Regions from separate parts of the Pantoea allii genome, predicted to be linked through region 2. Evidence: predicted binding sites of a transcription regulator. Region 2 holds the regulator's gene; each other region holds the start of a gene.
What was found. Region 2 encodes PurR, which represses purine synthesis genes. Its sites were predicted from a motif close to CANGCAAACGTTTGCNTG; they were not measured.
Positions count from the first base shown of each region.

Region 1: the regulator PurR is predicted to act here: its motif matches at 3,158-3,175, upstream of gcvT (glycine cleavage system aminomethyltransferase GcvT).
Region 3: the regulator PurR is predicted to act here: its motif matches at 3,003-3,020, upstream of QNH99_RS20150 (nucleoside-specific channel-forming protein Tsx).
Region 4: the regulator PurR is predicted to act here: its motif matches at 3,347-3,364, upstream of glyA (serine hydroxymethyltransferase).

Region 1 covers NZ_CP125958.1:958,197-963,180, reverse strand. Annotated here, with positions in the region: gene gcvP (aminomethyl-transferring glycine dehydrogenase) at 1-1,516, opposite strand, end outside; gene gcvH (glycine cleavage system protein GcvH) at 1,598-1,984, opposite strand; gene gcvT (glycine cleavage system aminomethyltransferase GcvT) at 2,009-3,106, opposite strand; gene ubiI (FAD-dependent 2-octaprenylphenol hydroxylase) at 3,540-4,742, opposite strand; gene ubiH (2-octaprenyl-6-methoxyphenyl hydroxylase) at 4,756-4,984, opposite strand, start outside.
Region 2 covers NZ_CP125958.1:2,655,762-2,660,745, forward strand. Annotated here, with positions in the region: gene QNH99_RS12525 (Grx4 family monothiol glutaredoxin) at 1-298, opposite strand, end outside; gene QNH99_RS12530 (C40 family peptidase) at 664-1,485, shown strand; gene QNH99_RS12535 (YnhF family membrane protein) at 1,535-1,624, opposite strand; gene purR (HTH-type transcriptional repressor PurR) at 1,905-2,930, shown strand; gene punR (DNA-binding transcriptional activator PunR) at 2,927-3,832, opposite strand; gene punC (purine nucleoside transporter PunC) at 3,939-4,984, shown strand, end outside.
Region 3 covers NZ_CP125958.1:4,291,423-4,296,406, reverse strand. Annotated here, with positions in the region: gene QNH99_RS20160 (methyl-accepting chemotaxis protein) at 1-825, opposite strand, end outside; gene yjdN (VOC family metalloprotein YjdN) at 1,390-1,827, shown strand; gene QNH99_RS20150 (nucleoside-specific channel-forming protein Tsx) at 1,905-2,771, opposite strand; gene QNH99_RS20145 (sensor histidine kinase) at 3,048-4,397, opposite strand; gene QNH99_RS20140 (response regulator) at 4,394-4,984, opposite strand, start outside.
Region 4 covers NZ_CP125958.1:1,278,810-1,283,793, reverse strand. Annotated here, with positions in the region: gene csiE (stationary phase inducible protein CsiE) at 1-722, shown strand, start outside; gene QNH99_RS06365 (3-phenylpropionate MFS transporter) at 704-1,852, opposite strand; gene glyA (serine hydroxymethyltransferase) at 1,983-3,236, opposite strand; gene hmpA (NO-inducible flavohemoprotein) at 3,562-4,746, shown strand; gene glnB (nitrogen regulatory protein P-II) at 4,798-4,984, opposite strand, start outside.

The DNA.
Region 1 (4,984 bases), 1.7 Mb from region 2:
TCGCCTGATTCAGTGCCAGATCTTTTTTCTCCAGGCTGTGCATATAGCGCATCATCTCAGTTTCACTGTGATGACGGTTAAACACCGGATGAGAGAGAATTTCACTTTTACGCTGCTGCCCGGCCGGAACCGACTGGCTGTCAGCCGCCACCTGGCTGTCGAGTTGGTCGATATCCTGACCGTGTTCATCACCCAGCAGAATAGCGAACAGCGTGCTGATGTCTTCACGGCGCGTGGTTTCATCCAGTGTGATGCCGACTGCATTATGAATGTCGCTACGCAGGTTAACGCCAAAACTCAGCGCACGGTTAAGCACGCCCGCTTTATCTGCAACCTCTACCGTCAGCGTGTCAAACCAGTGGCTATGACGCAGTTTCAGCCCACCACGCTGGAGTCCGGCAGCCAGAATATCGGTGAAGCGATGGATACGCGACGCAATACGTTTCAGTCCAACCGGCCCGTGGAACACCGCATACAGCCCCGCGATATTGGCCAACAGCACCTGTGAAGTACAGATGTTGGAGTTGGCTTTTTCACGACGGATATGCTGCTCGCGGGTTTGCATCGCCATACGCAGGGCGGTATTGCCTGCCGCATCGCGGGAAACGCCGATAATACGGCCTGGCATAGAGCGCTTGTGCTCGTCGCGGCTGGCGAAGAAGGCGGCATGAGGCCCTCCATAGCCCATTGGCACACCAAAGCGTTGGGCGGAACCAAATACAATGTCCGCCCCTTGTTTGCCCGGCGACTCAAGCAGCACCAGCGCCATAAAGTCGGATGCCATGCTCACCACCACCTTGCGCGCTTTCAGCTCGCTAATCAGGTGGGTAAAGTCGTGTACTTCTCCGGTGGTGCCGACCTGCTGTAGCAGCACACCAAACAGGTTGTCGTGATCCAACGCTTTGGCCGGACTATCGATAATCAGTTCAAAGCCAAAGGTTTCGGCGCGGGTACGCACCACATCCAGCGTTTGTGGATGAATATCGTCAGCGATAAAGAACCGGTTGGCATTTTTCAGTTTGCTGATGCGTTTTGACATCGCCATCGCTTCAGCGGCGGCGGTGGCTTCGTCCAGCAGTGAAGCGGAGGCAATGTCCATGCCGGTCAGATCAATCGTGACCTGCTGAAAGTTAAGCAGTGCCTCAAGGCGGCCCTGCGAGACTTCTGGCTGATAGGGGGTATAAGCTGTGTACCAGCCCGGATTTTCCAGCATGTTACGCAAAATTACCGGCGGCGTGATCACCGCACTGTATCCCATGCCAATCCAGGATTTATAAAGCAGGTTTTGTCCGGCAATGGCCTTTAACTCAGCCAGCGCCTGTTGTTCAGTTGCGGCATCGCCGACAGCGGGCGGGCCTGGCAGCTGAATGTCGGCGGGGACGATAGAACCAATCAACGACGCCAGAGAGCTGGCACCGATCGCCTCCAGCATGACGGCCTGTTGTTCTGGCGACGGACCAATATGGCGCTCGATAAAGGCACCGTTGTGTTCAAGCTGGCTGAGAGTCTGAGTCATGAGCTGTAAATCCTGAATCGGGCTGGGGAACAGAGAATGCAAGTCAGATATGTGCGGCCCCGATAAGAGGCCGCACAACGATTACTCGTCGATGGAGGCTTTATAAGCATCCGCGTCCAGCAGCGAGTCAATTTCGGACTCATCGCTGGCTTTGATCTGGAATAACCAGCCACCGTCATAAGGCTCGCTGTTCACCTGTTCAGGGGAATCGTTCAGGGAATCGTTCACTGCCACAATTTCACCGCTGACGGGCGCATAAATATCTGAAGCGGCTTTGACCGATTCGGCGACGGCGCACTCTTCTCCGGCAGAGAAGGTGGCACCGACCTCAGGCAGGTCAACAAACACCATATCGCCCAGTAACTCCTGCGCATGTTCGGTGATACCAACGGTATAGGTACCGTCCGCATTTTTGCGCAGCCATTCGTGACTGTCGCGGTATTTCAACTCTGCTGGCACATTGCTCATCGCCATTTCTCCTGTAATTATATGTTACTGCGCAACCGGTTTTCCGGCGCGAACGAAAATCGGTTTAGTGACTTTTACAGGCATTTCACGGTTACGGATTTCAACAATCGCGTTCTCACCGATACCTGCCGGCACGCGGGCCAGGGCAATGCTATAACCCAACGTAGGGGAGAAAGAACCACTGGTGATCACACCCTGCTGCATCTGACCCTGTTGATCGGTAAAACGTACCGGCAAGCCGTTACGCAGTACGCCTTTTTCCGTCAGAATCAGCCCAACCAGTTTTTCAGTGCCCTTTGCTCGCTGGCTTTCCAGCGCTTCACGTCCAATAAAGTTGCGGTCAGTTGGCTCCCAGCTAAGCGTCCAGCCCATATTGGCCGCCAGCGGTGATACGCTCTCGTCCATTTCCTGACCGTAGAGATTCATGCCCGCTTCCAGACGCAAAGTATCACGTGCGCCCAGTCCCGCAGGTTTGACGCCTGCGCTCAGCAAGCGCTGCCAGAACGCGACGGCTTCGGCGGCAGGGAGCGCAATTTCATAGCCCGCTTCGCCCGTATAGCCGGTGGTGGCGATAAACAGCTCTCCGGCTTGTACGCCAAAGAAGGGTTTCATGCCCTGCACCGCCTGGCGCTGCGCATCGCTGAATAACGTTTGCGCTTTTTGCTGGGCCTGCGGGCCTTGTACAGCGATAAGCGCCAGATCGTCACGCTCTGTTAATGCGACGCCGTAACCCTGGGCATGTTCACTGATCCAGGCCAGATCTTTTTCACGCGTCGCGGAATTGACCACCAGACGGAAAAACGTCTCGTCCATAAAATAAACAATCAAATCGTCAATCACGCCACCGGAGGCATTCAGCATGCCGGTGTAGAGCGCTTTGCCCGGCTGGGTCAGTTTGGCGACATCGTTTGCCAGCAGGTAGCGCAGAAACTCGCGCGTGCGCTCACCTTTCACATCAACAATCGTCATATGCGACACATCGAACATGCCGGCATCGCTGCGTACGGCATGATGCTCATCCATTTGCGAGCCATAGTGCAACGGCATCATCCAGCCGTGGAAATCCACCATCCGCGCGCCATTTGCCTGGTGCTGTTCAAACAACGGTGTGTGCTGAGTCATAACCATCCTGTGCAGAAACGAGTGAGTTTGAAACCACGCCGCCATGTTGCCGACGCAAACGTTCTCTTTGCCTTGACGTTACCACCGAACCTGACGATTAACCATAAGCAAAGCGAGGTCGAAAGACGTTGCACAGCCTAACCAGGGAGAAAGGCAAACAGGACAAAAAACTGTAATTTTGTGATTAGCCACGCAATAAATACGCCATGGTGATTTATACGCAGCAATTTTATGCGCGAAGCCTGGCAGGATGTTAAAAAAATAGCGGGACGAAAAGGCTCAGGGATAAAAAAAAGTAATGCGAAACATCAGGCAAAATTAGAATAAATCAAATGAGGCGCAATCAGGGTGCAGCACTGCATTTTTATGGTGCAGTCGATTAAGGCGATAAAAAAAGCCAGCACGAATGCTGGCTTTTCTCTGCAGGATGGCGTTAGCGAAGCCACTCTGGCATATCATTCAGGCCCATTGCCTGGCGGAGCATTATCGGCTTTACGCCCGGCAGATTATCGGCTAATTTCAGGCCCAAATCGCGAAACAGCTTCCTGGCAGGATTGTTGCCTGCAAACAATTCACGGAAGCCCTGCATCCCGGCCAGCATCATTGCTGCACTGTGTTTACGACTGCGCTCATAGCGGCGCAGATAAAGGTGCTCTCCAATATCTTTGCCCTGCTGATGCAGGCGACGAATTTCGCCGATCAGCTCTGCGGCATCCATGAATCCCAGATTGACGCCCTGCCCTGCCAGCGGATGAATGGTATGCGCCGCATCGCCCACCAGCGCCAGTCGGTGAGCGGCAAAGTTACGTGCATAACGTGCCGTCAGCGGGAAACACTTGCGTTCCCCTTCCAGCTCGCACAGCCCCAGCCGCATATCAAACGCGACGGACAACTGTTGATTGAACAGCGACTCTGGCATGGCTTCCAGGCGGCTGGCTTCCTGGGGTGAAAGCGACCAGACGATTGAGCAAAGATGCGGATCCTGCATGGGCAGGAACGCCAGAATGCCATCGCCGTGAAAGACCTGACGAGCCACGCCGCCATGGGGCAAGGCTGTACGAATATTTGCCACCAGCGCATGGTGGTCGTAATCCCAGAAGGTCAGGGGAATGTCGGCTTTGTTACGCAACCAGGAGTTGGCCCCGTCCGCCGCAACCATCAGCCGCGCGCTCATCATGCTGCCATCTTGCAGCGTAATAAAGGCTTCATTATCGCCAAATGCCACTTGCTGTAGCTGTGAAGCCGCCAGTAACGTGACATCACTGCAGTTGCTGGCGCGCTGCCAGAGGGCGGTGTGGATCACGGGATTTTCGATGATGTGCCCAAGATGCGCCAGCCCCTGCTGCTCGCCATCAAATGCGATCGCGCCAAAGCTGTCACGCTCCCAGACTTCCATTGCCTGATAAGGGCTGGCGCGGAGGGACAAAATAGTTGACCAGACATCCAGCTTTTGCAAAAGACGTTCACTGGCCGCATTAATCGCGGATACGCGCACAGAGGGAGATGCGCCTGCATCAAATTGCGGCTCGGCCGACTGTTCCAGCACGGCAATGCGTAATCCGCTCCCTTGCAGACCGCAGGCCACTGCCAGCCCTACCATTCCGCCGCCAGCGATCACCACATCGTAAGTTTGCATCAGTGCCTCTCAGTTAACGCTTAACCCAGCCGAGCGTACGCTCAGCCAGAAGATTTCTCAGCCACGGCAGATGATCCATTGCCAGCAAGCCCAGGTTGCGCCCGACGACCAGCGGCGCATGACGATTAGCAAACAGACGTACCAGCCCGTCAGTGATGCCCACGGTAATGGCCCGGTCCTGTTGGCGACGTTGCTGGTAGTGCTGCAAAACCCCGTAGCTACCGGGATCTTGCTGCTGCCGA
Region 2 (4,984 bases):
CCAGCGGCTGCAGTTCGCCGCGCTGGAACATCTCAACAATAATGTCGCAGCCGCCGACCAGTTCACCATCCACCCACAACTGCGGAAAGGTTGGCCAGTTGGCAAATTTTGGCAGCTCTGCGCGAATATCCGGGTTCTGCAGAATATCCACGTAAGCGAAGCGCTCACCACAGGCAGACAGCGCCTGAACCGCCTGAGCAGAGAAACCGCAGCTTGGCAGTTTCGGCGAACCTTTCATGTACAGCAGGATCGGGTTTTCTGCGATCTGGCGCTGAATTTTTTCTACAGTACTCATTATTGCCTTCCTTAATTCGTCACTTCGTGTTTCTTTATTGTAGCGACTTCCCTCCAGGACTGAAAACGAGATTTTGTGCCGGCCAGGGGTAAATCGCCATGTTTGTTAAGTCTGCTGGGGGTTTACTCCCGGGACAAGAATGATAGCCGGAATGAACTCATTAATAATTTGCAATAATTTTGCTGACTTAAGCTACTGAAATTGCTTATTTATGCCTGATTTTTACCCAAGTCATTAATTAATAAAAAAAGGACTTACTGTTTTAAAAAAAACTGGACTAGAATGTCTTCGGCACTGATCCTTGATCAGATTTTTCTTACCCTTGTCAGACACCTGTTGGATCTGACAGCTTAACCAGTAAACGGACTATGCGTTCAATTATTACGCTTCTTATTCTGGCTTTTGCGCAACTGTTCTTTAATGTCGCCGCGGCATCACCGCAGGCGCCGGTTAAGGCCAGCTTGCATAAGGTAGAGAAAAAAAGTGCGCGCGAAGATGAGCGGCGCAAACGACGCACGGTTAAAGCCTCGGCGAAAAAGAGCCGTCCCTCTACAGTGCAAAAAGCCAGTAAAACACTTAAAACCAGTAAAAATGCCACTCACACGGTTCACTCTCATAAAACCCTCACCAAAACAGCGAGTTCACGTAAGGCGCTAACGAAGAAAGTCGCGGCCAACGCCACCAGTAAAAAACGTTACGGTCATCAACGTGCGGTGAAAGTGGCCAGTGCCGACAGCAAAGAAACCGGCACCATCAAAATGAGCAGTGCACACCGCCAGCGTTATCAAAAAGCGCGTGAAACCGCGATGGCGAAGCTGATGGGCCAACTGGGTAAGCGCTATCAGTGGGGCGGTAAATCACCCCATACCGGTTTTGATTGCAGCGGCCTGGTCTGGTACGCGTACAAAGATGTCGTGAAGTTTAAAATCCCACGTACCGCTAACGAAATGTACCATCTGCGTGATGCTGCGCCGGTGAATCGTGAAGCGCTGGAGAAAGGCGATCTGGTGTTCTTCCGCATTAATGGACGAGGCACCGCCGATCACGTTGGGGTTTACCTGGGCAACGGTAAATTTATTCAGTCACCGCGTACCGGTAAAGATATTCAAATCAGTGCGTTAAGCGAAGATTATTGGCAGCGCCACTACATTGGTGCGCGTCGGGTTATGACGCCAAAAACCGTTCGCTAAACGTCATTATTTAAAAAGCCGGGAAAGGGAAACCTTCCCGGCTTTTTTATTAGTTCAGAATAGCGGTAAAGCTAAACGCGATAATCATCAACAGTGCTGCTGCCGTTGTCATTAATGACAGTTTCAAATCGGTACTCATCACAACTCCTTAGCCATGCTTTTTGTAGGGTTAAGGGATTTTCCCATACGCGCGGGTAAAAATCTCGTTTTATCCGTGCAGCCTTGTTAGAATCCCCCCTTTGTTGCGCAACAGCGCGCAACATCGGTTGCACCAGCACTTTTTTCAGACGTTATTTCCTGCCCCGATATCCCATTACCGGCCAGAAAAACGCTTTTTTTGCAGAAATAACCGTCCGCTGACGCAAACGTTTAACAACATGCTTATCAACATGTTAGGTAAGCCCGGGAGTTTGATTTTCATGGCAACAATTAAAGATGTGGCGAAACGCGCAGGTGTATCCACCACAACCGTTTCTCACGTGATTAATAAAACCCGCTTTGTTGCGGAAAATACTCGCGAAGCAGTATGGGAAGCGATTCGGGAATTACATTATTCGCCAAGCGCCGTGGCACGCAGCCTGAAGGTGAATCACACCAAAACGCTGGGCTTGTTAGCGACGTCCAGCGAAGCGCCCTACTTCGCCGAAATTATCGAAGCCGTTGAGAATCACTGCTTTGAAAAAGGCTATACCCTGATTCTGGGTAACGCGCATAACGACCTGCAAAAACAGCGCGCCTATCTGTCGATGATGGCGCAAAAACGCGTTGATGGGCTGCTGGTGATGTGTTCGGAGTATCCGGATGATTTGCTGCAAATGCTGGAAGCCAACCGCAATATTCCTATGGTGGTCATGGACTGGGGCGAATCACGTGCCGACTTTACCGATACCGTACTGGATAACGCTTTTCAGGGCGGCTACCTGGCCGGTCGCTATTTGATTGAGCGCGGGCATCGTGACATTGGCGCGATTCCGGGGCAGATGGAGCGTAATACCGGCGGCGGTCGTCATGCGGGTTTCCTTAAGGCGCTGGAAGAAGCTGGTATTCAGCCCCGCTCAGAATGGATTGTGCAGGGTGACTTTGAACCAGAATCCGGTTATCAGGCTATGCAGCAAATCCTGTCGCAAAAACAACGGCCCAGTGCCGTCTTCTGCGGAGGCGATATTATGGCCATGGGCGCTATCTGTGCGGCAGATGAAATGGGCCTGCGCGTTCCCCAGGATATTTCGGTGATTGGTTACGACAACGTGCGCAATGCGCGCTACTTCACGCCCGCACTGACAACCGTACATCAGCCCAAAGCGCAGTTAGGCGAGAAAGCGCTGGAGATGCTGCTGGACCGCATCACCAGCAAGCGCGAAGAGTCACAAACTATCGAAGTCCACCCGACGCTGATTGAGCGACGCTCTGTGGGCTATGGCCCTTACCGCGATTACCGTCGTTAATCCTCGCTTAACCACTCCTGATTTAGCGTTTGCGCATCACCCAGGTAATTGAGAAGCCAGCCCAATGCCGGTGATGCGCGATCTTCCGCCCAGCTGACGCAGCAAGGGCTTTCAGGAAAAGCCTGAGGCAAGGCAAGTTCGCTCACCTCGCCGCTATCCAGCAGCGGACGGGCTAAATGCCCGGGCACCATCGCCACGCAGAGTCCGGCACGGACGCAGTCCAGCCCGGTCTGCCATTCAGGCACCACCAGCCGACGTTGATTATCCAGCGCCCAGGTCATGCGGCGCGGTAAAGCACGCGAGGTGTCTTCCAGCACCAGCGACGGCCAGTTGCGCAACGCATCATCATCCAGTCTGCTCACCTGGGTTAACGGATGCTGTCGCGCGACAATACAGCGCCAGTTCAGGGTGCCCATATCGCGAAACGCAAACCGACCGCCCACCGGAATAGCCTGCGTTGCCCCTATCGCCACATCAACCCGTCCGTCTGCCAACGCATCCCAGACACCGTTAAACACTTCATAACTGATGTGCAGCTCCATATCGGGAAAGTGGCGATAGAAATCCCTGACAAATTGCCGGGTCCGCTGCGGTTTGACAATACAGTCCACGGCTATGCCTATCTGACCACGCCAGCCATTGGCTAACTGCTGACACTGTCGCCGGGTGGCATCCATTTTTTTGATGACGCTGCGCCCTTCGCGCACAAAATGTTCTCCCGCAGGGGTTAAAACCACCTCACGGTGCTGACGTTCAAACAGCGGCACGGCCAGCCAGGTTTCAAGCTGACGGACGGTATAGCTGATAGCAGAAGGCACACGGTGCAACTCCTGTGCGGCGGCACTGAAACTGCCACCGCGCGCGACAGCATCGACCACTTCAAGCGCATATTCAGACCACATATTCTGCCTTCAAATTTTTTAACAGCAACAGGCAAATTTTACCGTTTCACAGCATGAAGTACAGCTTTTACACTCCCCGCGTTTATCCTGCAAAAAAGAGAATCAGATGTCAGCTTCAAAAGGATTCATTCCCTATCTTGCCGTGCTCAGTATGCTGGGCTTTCTGGCGACCGACATGTATCTGCCTGCCTTCGGGGCTATGCAGCAAAGTTTCAACACCTCAGCGGGTATGATCAGCGCCAGCATGAGCCTGTTTCTGGCGGGTTTTGCCTGCGGTCAACTGGTATGGGGCCCGCTGTCTGACCGTATTGGGCGTAAGCCGGTATTGCTTGCCGGTCTGAGCTTGTTTGCCCTGGGTTGCGCAGGGATGCTGTGGGTGGAGGATGTGGTGCTGATGCTGGTGCTGCGCTTTATCCAGGCCATCGGCGTCTGCGCGGCCGCCGTCAGTTGGCAGGCACTGGTGGTCGATCGCTATCCTCCGTCCCGTGCCAATAAAGTCTTTGCCACCATTATGCCGCTGGTCGCGCTGTCTCCTGCGTTGGCCCCTTTGCTGGGTGCCTGGCTGATTGGTCATTTTCACTGGCGTTCGATTTTCGTTGTGCTGACCTTTATCGCGGCAGCCCTGATTATAATTACGCTGCGCCTGCCTTCGGTGCAAAAAACAAGCCGTTCAACACCCTCACAGCCCGGGTTTATCACGCTGCTGCGTTCACGCGCCTATAGCGGCAACGTGCTGATCTATTCAGCCTGTTCCGCCAGTTTTTTTGCCTGGCTGACCGGATCGCCGTTTATCCTGGCGGATATTGGCCTGTCGCCCGCCGATATTGGCTTAAGTTACATCCCACAGACGATTGCCTTTTTAATCGGTGGTTTTGGCTGCCGCGCGCTGCTTAACCGTTTTAACGGCGCTCGGCTACTGCCGTGGCTGCTGCTCGTCTACAGCCTGAGCGTGCTGGCGCTGTTCGCCGTCGCACTATCAGGCAGCGTTTCGCTGGCCGCTTTGCTGGTGCCGTTTTGCGGCATGGCACTGGCTAATGGCGCGATTTATCCCATCGTGGTGTCCAGTGCCCTTCTCCCGTTCCCGCATGCCACTGGCAAAGCCGCCGCCCTGCAAAACACATTGCAGCTTGGCCTGTGTTTTGTCGCCAGCCT
Region 3 (4,984 bases), 1.6 Mb from region 2:
GGAAGCACAGGACACCGCGTGGGTAGAGTGACGTACCCGGATAATGATGTCCGTCAGGGACGTCCGCATCTGCTCCATTGAACCCATCAGTTGCTGAATCTCGCTCCGTGAGCCGACATTGACCGGCACCGGATGGTCGAGCACGCCTGCCGCAATCTCGCTGCAGTGCGCTTTTGCGTTATTCAGCGGCGATAAGATATAGCGTCTGACAAAGATCAGTATCGCAATGATGATGGCAAGGAATAACAGGCCAAATACCATGAGCAGTGTGATCCCGGATGAAAAGTTGCTTTGGGCATCCGTGTTCAGTTTCTTCGCGTAAGCCTCATGCTGGGCCAGCACCTGGTCCAGGACAATTTCATACTGCCGGTCAAGGCGCACTACGTTGGCGATCTGGTTTTTAAAGCGCGTCTGATCGCGGGCTTCGGCGGCTTCAATTAAAGGCTGAATTCCCTGATTGCGGTAAGCCAAATAGGCCTGGCGATAGCGGTCGGCGTCGGCCTTTTCACCGGGAATACGCGGCGCACTCAGATAAGCCTGGAAGGCCGCATCGGCTTTTGCGGCCACGCTTTTCACGCTGTCCAGCGACGAGGTGGCCTGAGGGCCGTCACTCTCAATCTCCTTCATGTACTCCATCAGGCGTACGCGTAACGTGCGGCTGTGATTGATGGGATCGATAACCGATAGCACCACACGGATTTCTTTATTCACGGCATTCAACGATGCGTTACTGCGAGCCAGTAACCAGATGCTGACCGATATACTGATAAGGAAAAGAATCAACAGGAACGAGAGAACCAGGAGTGAAGATTTTTTTAACGACATTACACAGTCCCGAATAATGAATTAAGAACACAGTTATCGGCATTTGGGTGGTAAATATTTAGCAGGAAGGTACTGAAAGGAATAAAGAATAATGTGTATAAAACATGAGCAAAATAATGAACCAGCTGATTCAATATAATTAAGCGGCGGTCTTTCTTACCGCTTCGCTTATTTAGCGTATGACGTTATTGAATCTGAAAATTTCAGGACCAGCCATGCTGGTGCCTGAAGTAAGAAAAACGGTTTAAGCGGAACAGCTCTGGCGAAGCTCGTTATTCTGGCGAACGGTTTTTTCTTTAACTGACTATAAATAAAGGCTTTATCAGAAGTAATTAATAGTGATTATTGCGAATAAAACAATACCTAAAGGTTATTCAGGACAAACTATTCTTTTTTTCTGGCCCTGTTTTGGTTGTAAAGATATCAGCGAAACACGCTTTTATCTGCCAGGTAAATAATCCGAATGATGAAGATTTTCCTGGTTATCATCGTTATCCCCGACCTGTCGTCTACACTTATCATCTCTGTATAAGAAAGACTTTACTCACCGGTATCGAGGTAATAATGCAAGTATGTCCCTATTTGTTTCTCTATGGTCGCTGTGAAGAAGCGATGGAATTCTATTTGCAGGCAACGGGTGGACAACTGCTGCAAAAAATGACCTTTGGCGATAACCCGGAGCAGGGCGAACAGGTCGGTGATCGGTCCGCACCGCCGCTGCCACCTGAAAAGATTATGCATGCCCATCTGCGTATTGGTCAGGGCGAGCTGATGATGAGTGACGGTAATCCGTACCAGCCACCGGCCTCAGAACATGCGGGCTATGCCGTGAGTCTGGCAACGGACGATGCAGAGCAGGGTAAAGCCTGGTTTGAGAAGCTGTCTGCGGGCGGGAAAGTCACCACGCCGTGGCAGGAAACCTTCTGGTCAAACGGCTTTGCTATGTTTATTGATAAATTCAATATTCCATGGCGCATCAACGTGGTGAAATCCGACGCGTAATGCACGTCAGGAACCCTGAAAAGACGAGAGGCCTTCTTCAGGAAGGCCTCAACGTTTTTTTAGGGTCGTGCCAGCAATCAGAAGTTATAGCCAGCAACCAGGTAGTAACCCCAGCCCGTAGACTTGATTTCAGACGCGCTGTCACCAAATCCTAACTCCTGACCGGCTCCCCACTGACCGCCGTTATGGAAATAACGTGCAACGGCTGAGAAGTGCCAGTGAGCGTAACCCAGCGACAAGATATGGCTGGAGGCGATTGCGTTGCTGGTGCGAATCGGGCCCGACTTATCGCGTAAGTCTGAACCCCAGTCGAAGTTGGTAAAGCCAACATAGCCAAGATTACCGCCCCACAGGGTCGTGATCGGCACAAAGTATTTCACTTTGAAGCGATAGCCATCCCAGCTGTTTTCATTCGCCGCACCGTAGTTTTCCCACTGGTATTTGGCATAGACGTTAAGTGACAGGCCGATATCGCTGTGCGTATCGATGTCTGTGCCCAAACCCATATACCAGGTATTTTGACGGTTAGCGCTGTTACGGCCCATATCGTAGATATAGTTGTTCGCAAAATACCACTCTTTAAACGGACCAAAGGCCAGGCTGGTGCCGGTCAGTTTATCAATCGAGAAACGTGGCTCAATTTCCATGAACAGCGGGGAACCGTGGTCGAAAATGCCGTTAGCATTGCTGTTGCCCGCGCCAAAGAAGTTTGGCAGATCAACGTAGCCGTAAAAATCAAACCAGTCTTTTTTCGCGAAAGCTTCGTATTCCAGATACACATCGTTATTGAACTGTGGTCCGAAACGGGTGTGGTAGCTGCCCACCACGTTGACGCTTTGATGCCACCAGTCGGAAACGTACTGGGGATCGTTTTCTGCAGCCTGCACTGCACCGTTTAAGGAGCCTGCCAGCAGGGCGCCTGCCATTAACGTTTTAAATTTCATTATATTTTGACCACTGGTTTCTTATGCGCAAGACAATCGTTTGCGCGCTGTTTGGAAATCAATCCCAAAGGTTGGGCGGTGAAGTATCTGGGCCGCATTTTTTTAGTTAGCATAGCGTGCCTTTTACAGGGAGATAGAAAATAGCTTTTGATCACATTTGTCAAAATGTGTTGCATAACAATTCATCAATATTGTGACTTGAATCACAATATTGCTGGAGGCGAACGGAACCGGGCAACCGTTTACGTTGTCGGGTTCCGGTTCGAACGACGGGGATTAAGGAAAGGTGACGCGCACCTGAAAACCGCAGCGGTCACCTTGCGGAGTCAGGCAGTTGGACAGGGCAACGTGGATCTGATGTTTCTGCGCAACACTGCGCACAATCGACAAACCTAAACCGCTCCCCTGCGCTTTTACATCGGGTGAGCGGGCAAAACGGTCAAACGCGCGTTCGATAAAGGACTCAGGCATACCTGGGCCGTTATCAACGATATCCACCACGGTTTGCCCCGCCACCCGATGCAGCAGGACATCCACCAGGCTGCCTTCGGGCGTGTGCAACATGGCGTTGCCGATCAGGTTGTCAAACAGGCTCCGCAGCTCTGAACGTCCGGCCTGCAAATGGTAGTGCGTGGTTCCGCTAAAGCCGATATCGATACCGCGCTTATCGGCCACTACCATGAGCTGCTCAATGCTCTCTTTCAGCACATCTTCCAGCGCGATATTTTCCACGCTGGCAACGACGGACTGATCTTCCCAGCGCGACATATTCAGCAACTGGGTGACCAGGTGACGTGTACGGGTGACGCCGGATTCCAGTTGCGCAAACTGGCGGCTGGCCTCGCCAGGCTGAATGTGCTGACGCAGGTTTTCCAGCTGCAGCGTGACCGCCGTGACCGGCGTCCGCAGTTCGTGAGCAGCATCTTCCATAAACTGACGCTGTGAAGACCAGGCGGCACGTAGCTTATCCAGCAGAGAGTTATAGGCGGCGACCAGCGGCTGAATTTCGTCCGGGAGGCTTTCAGGGGAAACGCTGTGTGGGTGATGGGCGTCCTGCGCGGCAATTTCACGCGAGGCAACACGCAAATCCCGGGTGATTTTTCGCACCACCAGCCAGATCACCAGCAACGACAGCGGCATCATTAAAATCAGCGGAATAATGGCTGACAGCGCCCGTCTCACCATCATTTCTTTCATGTAGCTGAGATTGAGCATCACCTGAATGGTTTTTATCTCGCTGCCCGGCTGGCCGGCGCGGGTGTAAATGCGCCATTCGCAGTCGTGGCAACCGCCAATCTGCACATCTTTATAGCCGTTTTCAGCCTGCAGCGGCGCATGCAGTTCAGGCCAGGAGCTGGAGCGTAACTGGCCTTTGGCGTCCCATAACTGAATCACGAAGGCGCTTTTAATCTTGTGTGCGGGCGCAATAAGCGGCATCAGCGGGGGGATTTCGCGGTTCACTGACCAGGCATCGGCCAGCTTGGCTAACTGCTCATCCTTGATGACGCCAACCATCTCACCGTAGCAGCTGAAAAAGTACCAGGCCACGCCGCCAATCATCAGCAAATGAATCACCAGTAACGTACTCAGTAATTTATTACGTAACGATCGCATAAAAATTTTCATATTGCCGGTACCCGCCAACCCAGTCCGCGTACATTGCGGATCACATCATTATCCAGCTTGCGCCGCATCCCGTGGATTAAGACATCCACAGCATTACTGCTGACTTCTTCACCCCAGCCATAAATACGGTTTTCCAACTGCTCGCGTGACAGGATGGCACCGGGCCGTTCCAGCAGCGCATAGAGCAGGGCATATTCACGCGCGGTTAACTGCTCACGTTGCCCTTTGTACAGCACTTCGCGTGTCAGCATATCCAGTTGAACATCACCGCTGCCCAGCAGCGAATCGGCAGAGCCATGATGGCGGCGGGTAATTGCCCGCATTCGGGCCATCACTTCCTGCAGATCAAAAGGCTTCAGCAGATAGTCATCCGCACCGTAATCCAGTCCCTGTACCCGCTGGGCGACCGTATCACGGGCGGTAAGAATTAAAACCGGCGTGGCATCGCCGCGCGCCCGCGCGCGCCGCAGCACCTGCAAACCGTCGTCGCGGGGTAAGCCGAGATCGAGCAGTACGCAGCTGTAGCCGCCTTCGCTCCAGGCGTTTTGCGCGTAAACGCCATCGCGCACCCAGTCGACTGACCAGCC
Region 4 (4,984 bases), 1.4 Mb from region 2:
AGGCCGCAACAGATGTTATCCATCACTGGCAAAAACGCTGCCATCTGTCGCCGGACGCCAGCGAGACTGATTTCTGGACGCTGCTCTTTAGCCTGCTCCACTCGCCTGATCCTGACTGCGTCACGCATTCCAGCGAACAGCGTCTGATGCGCGCCACTCAGCGACTGATTGATGACTTTGAGCATTATGCTGGCAACGCTTTTCATGAACGATCTGAACTGCAGCAGCAGTTATATACCCATTTAGCTCAGGCGCTGGATCGCACCTACTTTACTATTGGTATTGATGACAGTGTGGCACAAGACGTAACCAGGCTTTATCCGCGCCTGCTGCGCACGACACAGCAGGCGCTGGTCGCTTTTGAGCAGGAATATGAGATCTGTTTCGAAGCGGAAGAGGTTAGTCTGATCACCGTGATTTTAGGTGCCTGGCTCATGCAAAGTAGTGCGCTACAGGAAAAACAGGTGCTGCTGCTTACCGGTGACGATCCTGAGCTGGAACAGGATGTCGAGCAGCAGATCCGGGAGATCACCTTGCTGCCTGTCAATATTACTTACCAGCGCGTTGAGGATTTTCAGCGCGATGGCGCACCGCGCGAAGTCGATTTAATTATTTCGCCATATGTGACTTCGCTGCCGCTGTTCTCGCCCCCGCTGATTCACGCAGAACTGCCGCTGACAGAATACCATCAGCAACGCATTCGCTATTTGCTTGAATCGTAGCGCGGGCGCAGGAACAGTGCAGGCACGACAACCAGCGCCATGACCCAGAAGAGATGACCCTGCAGATGGGTAAAGAGGACGCCGCAAATCATGGTCATCACCGCAATACCGCCGCCCATCGCCAGCGCCGAATAGAGTGACTGCAAACGAATAACATCCGTTCCCTGACGTGAAGCGATGAAACGCATCGCGGCCAGATGGCAGACCGTAAAGCTGCCGCAGTGCAGAATTTGCGCCACGATCAGCAATGGCAAGGCGGTGCTGGCTCCCAGCAGGCTCCAGCGAATCAGCGCACAGAGGCCCGAGAGCAGCAGCAGATCGCGCGCGCGCCAGCGGGGAAACAGCCGGTGACTCAATGCAAATACCACAATTTCAGCCACCACGCCCAGCGACCATAAATAACCGACCACCGACGCGGAATAGCCGCTCTCCTGCCACCAGATTGCGCTGAAGCTGTAATAGGCGGCATGTGCGCCCTGTAATAACGTGACGCACACCATAAAGCGCCAGACCGCGTTTTCCTTTATCAGGTCACGCCAGGCCTGCCAGCCACCGCTTACCCCGCCCTGCCTTTCGCTGCCCTGAGGATGTGTCTGTGGCGTCAGCAACATGCCCGCCAGCATGCTGACCAGCCCCACTGACAGCAGCATGAGGATCGCCTGTGAAGAGAACGCACTCACCAGCATCCCGGTCAGCGCCGAGCTAATCACAAATGCCAGGGAACCCCACAGGCGCACGGGCCCATAGGCCAGACCAATCTGCTGTGTCCAGGTTGCAGCCAGGGCATCGCTTAACGGCACCAGCGGTGAGAAAAACAGGTTAAAACCGGTCATCACTAACAGCAGCCACATCCACTGTTGCCCGACCCAATAACCGACGGCAATAAAACAGGTCAGCAGCGCCAGCAGCCGTAACGCCGTAATCAGTTGTGCTGGATTTTTAACCTGGGAAGCAATAAACAAACTGCCAACAAAGCGCGCTACCATGCCGCATCCCAGTAACAAGCCAATTTGTTCAGGGTCCAGGCCGACACCTTTAAGCCAGACGCCCCAGAAAGGAAGATAAATACCGTAACAGAAAAAGTAGGTGAAGTAGCTTAATCCAAGCCACCTGGCGGAGCCGATTGCCATGTTCCCTCCAGCAGCGATGCTACCAGGCAATAATGAGTGGTCGTTACTTTGGCAGAGCCGGGTCGTGCAGGCAATAAAAAAGGATGGCCGGGGCCATCCTCTTGTCAGACTGTGTTTTCAACAGAGCCTGTTATGCGTAAACCGGCAGACGCGCACAGATATCCAGCACTTTCTGCTTAGTGCGTTCAATGGTGGCTTCATCATTGACGTTGTCTAGCACATCAGCGATCCAACCGGCCAGTTCACGCACGTCCGCTTCTTTAAAGCCACGGCGCGTGACGGCTGGCGTACCAATACGCACACCTGAGGTGACAAACGGACTTTTCGGATCGTTCGGCACGCTGTTTTTGTTCACGGTGATGTTAGCACGGCCCAGCGCGGCATCCGCTTCTTTACCGGTCATGTTTTTGCTGACCAGGTCGATCAGGAACAGGTGGTTATAGGTGCCACCTGATACGATGTTGTAGCCACGCTCAATCAGCACCTCTACCATTGCTTTGGCGTTTTTTGCCACCTGCTGCTGGTAGACTTTAAACTCAGGCTCCATCGCTTCTTTAAAAGCAACGGCTTTACCTGCGATGACATGCATCAGCGGGCCGCCCTGTCCACCGGGGAATACGGCAGAGTTAAGCTTTTTGTACAGCTCTTCGTCGCCACCCTGAGCCAGGATGATGCCACCACGCGGACCCGCCAGGGTTTTGTGCGTTGTGGAGGTCACGATGTGCGCGTGAGGAACCGGGTTAGGGTAAACATCTGCAGCAATCAGACCCGCAACATGCGCCATATCAACAAACAGCCATGCGCCAACGCTGTCAGCGATTTCACGCATTTTAGCCCAGTCGCAAATACCGGAATACGCCGAGAAGCCGCCGATGATCATTTTAGGCTTGTGGGTTTGTGCCAGATCGGCCAGTTCGTTGTAGTCAATTTTACCGGTTTCATCGATACCGTAAGGCACGACATTATACAGTTTGCCTGACAGGTTAACCGGCGAACCGTGCGTCAGGTGACCACCGTGTGCCAGGTTCATACCCAGGATGGTATCGCCGGGCTGCAACAGCGCGGTGAAAACGGCAAAGTTAGCCTGAGAGCCTGAGTGAGGCTGAACGTTGGCATAGTCTGCGCCAAACAGGGCTTTAGCACGATCGATAGCCAGTTGCTCGACAATATCCACGTACTCGCAGCCGCCGTAGTAACGCTTGCCCGGATAGCCTTCGGCATATTTGTTAGTGAGCTGTGAACCTTGCGCCTGCATAACACGCGGGCTGGTGTAGTTTTCAGAAGCAATCAGTTCAATGTGCTCTTCCTGACGCACTTTCTCTTGCTCCATCGCCTGCCACAACTCGGCATCATAATCGGCAATGTTCATTTCACGCTTTAACATCCGCATCTCCTGACTGGCTATCTTTAAATCGGCAATTTACGCCCCCTGAGGGCGAAGGCTGACAGTGTAAACCGTTTTATCTGGGTAAGGTAGGGTGAATTCCCTCTTTTTACGCAAACGTTTGGCTATGGAATAGCAAAGCATTTTCACCACATTTTTTGCAATGCCTGCCCTTCAACATTATTCCTGACGATGAAACAGATTTCCTTCCATTTTGTAGCGAAAACCTGCCAGTTGCTGCCAACAAAAAGTAAGCGAAGATTTACAGCGTGAAAGAAGTGGATATAAGATGCATTTGAAATGCAACTTTAAACGAGGTGTTGTCATGCTTGATGCACAGACCATTGCTACCGTGAAATCCACCCTTCCCGCCATCGCCGCCTGTGGTCCCGATCTCACGGCACATTTCTATAACCGCATGTTTTCTCAACATCCAGAACTGAAGCATGTCTTTAACATGAATAACCAACGTAATGGCAGTCAGCGCGAAGCCCTGTTTAATGCGATATGCGCCTATGGGGCAAACCTAGAAAACCTGACGGCGATACTGCCTACTGTTGAAAAAATTGCTCAGAAGCACACCAGCCTCATTATTCAACCCGAGCAGTATGCAATTGTGGGTGAGCATTTACTCGCAACCATCAAGACACTGCTGAATCCGGGTGATGAGGCGCTGGCCGCCTGGGGCCGCGCTTACAACGTACTGGCAGAGGTATTTATTCAGCGTGAAGACGCCATTTATCAGGCGTCAGAACAGCAAAAAGGCGGCTGGCGCGGGAAGCGGGCGTTTCGCATCAGTGCGATTGAACAGCAAAGTGCCGTCATTAAAAGCTTTACCTTTACGCCTGTGGATGGCGGCCCGGTTGCAGCGTTCAAACCCGGGCAGTATTTGACGCTTCACTTACAGCCTGCGGGGTTTGAATATCATCAGATTCGTCAGTACTCACTAACCACAGCCAGCAACGAGAAAACCTACCGTATCGCGGTTAAACAAGAAGCGCTGGGGAGTGTATCAGGCTGGCTGCACCGGCATGCCGAAGTGGGTGACGAGGTGCAGCTGGCCGCGCCGCACGGCGATTTTTTCCTGCAGGTGCGCACGACGACGCCGGTCACACTCATTTCTGCTGGCGTGGGACAAACACCGATGCTGGCAATGCTGCACGCGTTAGCTGCACAACGCCATCCGGCGCCCGTCAACTGGCTCCACGCTGCCGAAAACGGTAAACAGCATGCCTTCGCAGAGGAAGTAAACACGACCGGCGCCCAGCTTCCTGATTTTGTACAGCACATCTGGTATCGCGCGCCCGATGAACAAGACGCAGGCCGCTATGATGCGCAAGGTGTTATGGATTTGGCGACAGTGTCAGCACGACTGCGGGATGTGAACACCCACTTCTACCTGTGTGGGCCACTGGGCTTTATGTCTTTTATCGTTAAGCAGTTGCATGCGGTGGGCATTGCGGCAGAAAGAATTCACTATGAGGTGTTCGGGCCGCATAAAGAGATGTGATCTCAGGACATAAAAAAGCCCGCAACAGGCGGGCTTCTGACTCAATCGTAATCAAATCGCTTCTTCGTCTTCTTCGCCGGTACGAATACGCACTACCCGAGCCACATCGAAAACAAAGATTTTACCGTCGCCAATTTTGCCGGTTTGCGCGGTGCGCATGATGGTTTCGACGCAGGTATCAACGATATCGTCCCCGACCACCATTTCAATTTTGACCTTGGGCAGAAAGTCCACCATG